Regions from separate parts of the Streptomyces sp. NPDC031340 genome, predicted to be linked through region 2. Evidence: riboswitches for the same ligand, from Rfam matches in the RefSeq annotation. Region 2 holds a riboswitch; the other holds the start of a gene.
The links. A riboswitch is a leader RNA that binds a small molecule or an ion and turns the genes downstream of it on or off. The one in region 2 is predicted to bind S-adenosylmethionine.
Positions count from the first base shown of each region.

Region 1: linked by a shared signal. The riboswitch ahead of thrC (threonine synthase) and the one ahead of ACZ5GT_RS35560 (aminotransferase class V-fold PLP-dependent enzyme) in region 2 are both predicted to bind S-adenosylmethionine.

Region 1 is NZ_JBVIIE010000100.1:7,700-11,095, forward strand. It holds gene ACZ5GT_RS39945 (alpha,alpha-trehalose-phosphate synthase (UDP-forming)) at 1-302, opposite strand, end outside; gene ACZ5GT_RS39950 (glucosyl-3-phosphoglycerate synthase) at 657-1,601, opposite strand; SAM riboswitch class I at 1,758-1,915, shown strand; gene thrC (threonine synthase) at 1,934-3,217, shown strand; gene ACZ5GT_RS39960 (MoaD/ThiS family protein) at 3,393-3,396, shown strand, end outside.
Region 2 is NZ_JBVIIE010000069.1:17,658-21,053, forward strand. It holds gene trpD (anthranilate phosphoribosyltransferase) at 1-907, shown strand, start outside; SAM riboswitch class IV at 982-1,098, shown strand; gene ACZ5GT_RS35560 (aminotransferase class V-fold PLP-dependent enzyme) at 1,298-2,659, shown strand; gene ACZ5GT_RS35565 (Lrp/AsnC family transcriptional regulator) at 2,705-2,986, opposite strand; gene ACZ5GT_RS35570 (rhomboid family intramembrane serine protease) at 2,983-3,396, opposite strand, start outside.

The sequences.
Region 1 (3,396 bases), on a different contig from region 2:
CACAGCACCGAGTTGGCGATGCCGTTGTAGGCGTCGGCGTGCACGTCGGCCGGGATGTCCAGCATCCGCACGCCGGCCTCGCCGACCCCGCGCCGCACCGCCTCCCGGTCCCCGTCGCCGAGCGCGGAGCACACCCACAGCGCCCCCGCCTCCGGCCCGATGGCCGACAGACCGGAGACCACTCCGCCCCCGCCCCGCTTGGCGTGCAGCGAGCCGTCCTCCCGCACCTGGTACGACACGGGCCCGCGGTTGGACGCGACCAGCACCTGATGAGCGGCGCCCTGTGGGGAAGCGGCGGACATGGAGGCGGAAGGGGAAGCAGAACCGGCAGAGGAGGAAGGGGAAGCCGTGGAAGCCATAAGCCCAAACTAGCCCGGCCACGGATCGCTCAAACGCCCGTCCGGTTCCCGCCCCCCGCGCGCGCGTCGCGAGGCGCGGGAACCGGACGGCACCCACCGAAAGGATCCGGCTATGCAGCGCCCCGAAGGGGTGCGGGGAACTGCGCGACCGGCCACGACGGCGCGGCAGGCGACCGACGACATGGCGCGGCACGACATGGCGCGGCACGACATGGCGCGGCACGACATGGCGCGGCACGACAAGGCGCGGCACGACAAGGCGCGGCATGGCACGGCACCGGCGCTTTCAGCGGAGCGTTACGCCACCTTGCGGGTCTGGTACTCCGCCAGCTCCGCCATCGGCGGCCGCTCCTCCGTGTCCACGGAGTAGGTACGCGGCTCGAAACCGTCCTCCCCCCGCTCGAACTGGGTGAGCGCGGGGCGGATCAGGTGGCCGCGGGCCAGGCGGAGCTGGGCGGTGCGGTAGATCGCGGCGGCCATCCGGCCGAGGGCCTGCCCGTCCTGGTGCCGGTGCTTGCGCACCCCCACGTCGACCTGGGCGAGGGCGTCCAGGCCCACCAGGTGCAGCGCGTCGACCAGCATGCCCAGCTCCACCCCGTAGCCGACCGGGAAGGGCAGTTGCTCCAGCAGGCCGCGGCGGGCGGCGTACTCGCCGCCGAGCGGCTGCACGAACCCGGCCAGCTGCGGCCAGTGCATGTTCAGCAGCGGGCGCGCCATCAGCTCGGTGACCCGGCCGCCCTGGCCCGCGGCGCCGCCGAGCGGACGGTCGTACATCGCCTTGACCAGGTCGACCCCGGGGTCGGTGAGCAGCGGGCCCACGATCCCGGAGACGAAGTCGGAGGAGAACTCCTTCAGGTCGGCGTCGACGAAGCAGACGATGTCCCCGCTCGTGACGAGCAGGGAGCGCCACAGCACCTCCCCCTTGCCGGGGACGGTGGGTATGCGCGGCAGGATCTCGTCGCGGTGGACCACCCGCGCGCCCGCCGCCGCGGCGACCTCGGACGTGCGGTCGGTGGACCCGGAGTCGACGACGACGATCTCGTCGACGAGCGGGACCTGCTGCATGAGGTCGTGACGGATGGCCGCGACGATGTCGCCGACCGTCCCCTCCTCGTTGAGCGCGGGCAGCACGACGCTGACCGACTGACCGGTGCGTTGTTTGGCGGCCAGGATCATGTGCAGCGGCCGGTCGGTCACGGACCAGGAGCGGGTGTTCAGCCAGCGCTCGACTTCGTTCAGCACAGTGCGCGGCTCCTCTGCGTTCTCTCGGCGGCGGACCATGTGATCCATCTCGCGGTTCGGACGGCTATCTCAACTGTCCTGGCCTTCGGTTACAGTCTTGAACAACGCTGATGACCATCGCATGTCGGGGGTCGTCCCGCGTTCACAACCGAATACCGCTCATCCAGAGGGGCAGAGGGACACGGCCCGATGAAGCCCCGGCAACCCTCCAGCCGGTTCTCGTACCGATCACCGTCGATCGCCGCGCGAGGCTCCCGGCTAGGGAAGGTGCCAAATCCGTCTCACGGCGAGATGCGTCGTGAGGAAGATGAGGAGAAAGGGCCTCGCCTCACATGGCTGTGCAGACTGTTGCAAGCACCACGGACTCCACCGTAGACCTCGGCCCCGCCGCCGCTCTGTCCTGTCGCGAATGCGGTCACCGGGTCCCCCTCGGACCGGTCTTCGCCTGCGAGGAGTGTTTCGGCCCGCTGGAGATCGCGTACGACTTCTCGGCCTACGACACCGAGGAACTCCGCAGGCGCATCGAGGCGGGACCCGCGAACATCTGGCGTTACGCGCCGCTGCTGCCCGTCCCCGCGGACGTGGCCGACAAGCCCAACCTGAACCCGGGCTGGACCAAGCTGGTCAAGGCCGACAACCTGGCCCGCGAACTCGGCGTGACCGGCGGGCTGTACGTGAAGGACGACTCCGGCAACCCGACGCACTCCTTCAAGGACCGCGTGGTCGCCCAGGCCCTGGAGGCCGCCCGCGCCTTCGGCTTCACCACCCTCTCCTGCTCCTCCACCGGCAACCTGGCCGGCGCCGTCGGCGCCGCCGCCGCCCGGGCCGGCCTCCGTTCCTGCGTGTTCATCCCGCACGACCTGGAGCAGGGCAAGATCGTCATGGCCGCCGTCTACGGCGGCGAGCTCGTCGGCATCGAGGGCAACTACGACGACGTCAACCGCTTCTGCTCCGAGCTCATCGGCGACCCGGCCGGCGAGGGCTGGGGCTTCGTCAACGTCAACCTGCGGCCCTACTACGCGGAAGGGTCCAAGACCCTGGCGTACGAGGTGTGCGAGCAGCTCGGCTGGCGGCTGCCGGACCAGATCGTCATCCCCATCGCCTCCGGCTCGCAGCTCACCAAGGTCGACAAGGGCCTGCAGGAGCTGATCAAGCTCGGGCTCGTCGAGGACAAGCCGTACAAGATCTTCGGCGCGCAGGCGCTGGGCTGCTCGCCGGTCTCCACCGCCTTCAAGGCCGGCCACGACGTGGTCCGCCCGCAGAAGCCGGACACCATCGCCAAGTCCCTCGCCATCGGCAACCCGGCCGACGGCCCCTACGTCCTCGACATCGCCCGCCGCACCGGCGGCGCCGTGGAGGACGTGACCGACGAGCAGGTCGTCGACGCGATCAAGCTGCTCGCCCGGACCGAGGGCATCTTCGCCGAGACGGCGGGCGGGGTGACGGTCGGCGTGACGAAGAAGCTGATCGACAACGGCCTCCTCGACCCCACGAAGACGACCGTCGTCCTCAACACCGGCGACGGCCTGAAGACGCTGGACGCGGTGGCCGGCACGGGGCTCACCGCGACCATCCGTCCCAACCTCGAGTCGTTCCGAGAGGCCGGCCTCGCTTGACCTCCTCCTCGGTGTCCCGGGGAGTCCAGCGGTCACCCGCCAGGCTTCCTGCTTCGCGGCCGACCGCCCCCGGGACGAACCCAAGCCGAGGTCTTGTGTCAGCTCCACAGGCCGAAACCGCCGGCCCGGCGGCCAACACGCAAAGTAGTCTTGTAGTCACTGGAGGTCAAGTCGCATGA
Region 2 (3,396 bases):
CGGCTTCGTGGTGGCCCTGCGGGCCAAGGGCGAGACCGTCGAGGAGATCAACGGACTCGTCCGCACCATGTACGAGCACGCCAACGTCATCGAGGTGCCGGGCGCGGCCGTCGACATCGTCGGCACCGGCGGCGACGGCGCGAAGACGGTCAACATCTCCACCATGTCGTCGATCGTGGTGGCCGGCACGGGCGCGAAGGTCGTCAAGCACGGCAACCGGGCCGCCTCCTCCGCCTCCGGCGCGTCCGACGTGCTGGAGAAGCTGGGCGTCAACCTGGAACTGCCGCTGGCGCGGGTCCCGGCGGTCGCCGAGGAGGCCGGCATCACCTTCTGCTTCGCGATCAAGTTCCACCCGGCGCTGCGCCACGCGGGCGCCGCCCGCGGGCAGCTGGGCATCCGCACGGTGTTCAACGCGCTCGGCCCGCTGACCAACCCCGCGAAGGTCAAGGCGCAGGCGGTCGGCGTCGCCGACCCGCGGATGGCACCGATCGTGGCGGGCGTCTTCGCCGAGCGCGGCCACTCCTCGCTGGTGTTCCGCGGCGACGACGGCCTCGACGAGCTGACCACCACCGCCACCTCCCGGGTCTGGGTGGTCCGCGACGGCAAGGTCGGCGAGGAGGTCTTCGACCCGCGCGACGTCGGCATCGACCTGGTGCCGGTGGAGGCGCTGCGCGGCGCCGACGCGTCCTACAACGCGGAGGTCGCCCGGCGGCTGCTGGAGGGCGAGAGCGGGCCCGTACGGGACGCCGTGCTGCTGAACGCGGCGGCCGCGCTGGTGGCCCTGGAGCCGGGCTCGGGGACGCTCGCCGAGCAGATCCGCGAGGGCATGGCCAAGGCCGCGGAGTCGATCGACTCCGGCGCGGCCAAGCGCACGCTGGAGCGCTGGGTGGCCGCCAGCAACGCCTGACCGAGGTGAAGCGCGGTCCCGCGATCCGGACAGGAGTTGCGGGACCGCGATCACCTCGCGTACGTTCCTGTCCAGGTCATGAGTGACAGTCACAAGGCCCCGGCCGACTGTCCGGCAACCCTCCGTCCGTGGCGGGGTGCCCCGGGTGAGGACCAGGCCGTGGGCAGCGAGGTCCACGGCAAGCGCGGACCCCTCGTACACCAGGGGTCCTGGTCGTCGAGGAGCCTTCTGTGAGCAAGCGAATGCGATAGGGCGTAGAGCCCCGCCTCCGCGTACCCCCTTCACCTTTCCCGCGCTCGAGCCGTACCCGCTCACCTTGAGCCGTACCCGCTCGTCCTTGAGCCGTACCGCTCGCGCGGTGAATTCCCTTGCCTTCCACAGGAGTTCGCCATGTCCGTCTGCACCGTTGCCGCCGCCCGGACCATTTGCTCCCCGCTGCCCGTTCTGGGCGGGGACGTCACCGTGCCGCTCGCCACCGGCGGCGAGGTCGCCTACGCCGCGCTCGACTACGCGGCCAGCGCCCCCGCCCTGCGGCGCGTCTGGGACGACGTGGCCGCGTACGCGCCGTACTACGGCAGCGTCCACCGCGGCGCCGGCCACCTCTCCCAGCTGTCCACCGACCTGTTCGAGAACGCCCGCCGGACGGTCGCCGGGTTCCTCGACTGCCGCGCCGACGACCAGCTGGTCTTCACCCGCTCCACCACCGACTCGCTCAACCTGCTCGCCGCCGCCCTCCCGGCCGGCTGCCAGGTCTTCGTCTTCGAGACCGAGCACCACGCCTCGCTGCTGCCGTGGCGGGACGCCCGCGTCACCTTCCTCGACGCCCCGCGCGGCCCGCGCCAGGCCGTCGAGACCCTGGAGCGCGCCCTGGCCGCCCGTGACCCGCACGGGCCCGCCCTGGTGTGCGTCACCGGCGCCTCGAACGTCACCGGCGAGCTGTGGCCGGTGCGCGAGCTGGCCGCCGCCGCCCACGCGCACGGCGCCCGCATCGTCCTGGACGCCGCCCAGCTCGCCCCGCACCACCCGGTGAGCGTCCGGGAGCTGGACGTCGACTGGGTCGCCCTCTCCGGCCACAAGCTGTACGCCCCCTTCGGCTCCGGCGTCCTGGCCGGCCGCGCCGACTGGCTGCGGGAGGCCGAGCCGTACCTCGCGGGCGGCGGCGCCAGCCGCCGGGTGACCCGGCGCGCGGACGGGGGAGTGGACGTGGAGTGGCACGACAGCGCCGCCCGGCACGAGGCTGGCTCGCCGAACGTCATCGGCGCCTACGCGCTCGCGTCGGCCTGCGAGGCGCTCACCGAGGCCGGCTTCGACACACTGGTCGCCCGCGAGCGGTACCTGATCGGCAAGGTGCGGGCGGGCCTGGCCGACGTACCCGAGGTCAGGGTGCTGTCGCTGTTCGGCGACGACGCGCCCCGCGTCGGCGTCATCTCCTTCGTCGTGGAGGGCTGGAACAGCTCCCACTTCGCCGCCGCCCTGTCAGCCGAGTACGGCATCGGCGTCCGCGACGGTCTGTTCTGCGCCCATCCCCTGGTCCGCACCCTGCTGGGCAGCGACCCGCGGACCCAGGGCGAGTGCGGCGCCCCCGAGGCCACGCCGGGCGAGAACTCGCTGAACGCCGTCCGGGTCAGCTTCGGCGCCGGAACGCCCGACGAACACGTCGAGCGCTTCGTCGGCGCCGTGCGGGAACTGGTACGCGACGGCGCGAAGCTGCGCTACCGGACGCAGGACGGCCGCTGCGTCCCCGCCGTCTGAGCCGGGAGCGTCCGCGGGGCGGCGGTCAGGACTTGTCCAGGCCGGTCAGGAGTCCAGGCCGATCGCGAACGCCGCCTCCAGGTCGTGCTGGGAGTAGGTGCGGAAGGCGACGTGCGTGTCCGTCGCCTCCACGCCCGGGATCTTGCTGATGCGTCCCGGGATGACCTCCGCCAGGTCCTCGTGCTGCCTGACCCGCACCATGGCGATCAGGTCGTAGGTGCCGGTCACGGAGAAGACCTCGCTGACGCTGTCCAGCGCGGCGATCGACTCGGCGATCTCGGGGATCCGGTCCACGCTGGTCTTGATGAGGACGATCGCGGTGATCACGGCTGGTTCTCTCCCTCGGTGGCCGGAGCTGGGGCGGACTTCACCTTAGCCCGCCCGTCGCACCCGCCACCCTTCCGAGGCCCGCTACAGGTCTTCGGCCTCCCATGCCGCGCCCAGGCCAGCACGAACCCCAGCCCGAAGCCCACCAGGTGCGCCAGATAGGCCACGCCGGGCCCCTGGGCCGCCCGCCCCGCCGCCACCCACTGCAGGGCCGCCCAGAACGGCAGCACGACCCATGCCGGGAACCGCAGCGGCAGGAACAGCAGGAACGGCAGGAGACTGGTCACCCGTGCCCTGGGGAAGAGGTACAGGAACGCACCGAGGACCGCCGAGATCGCCCCGGACGCGCCGACCAGCGACTGCTCGGAGGCGGCATCGGCCGCGGAGTAGCCCAGCAGGGCGAGGTAGCC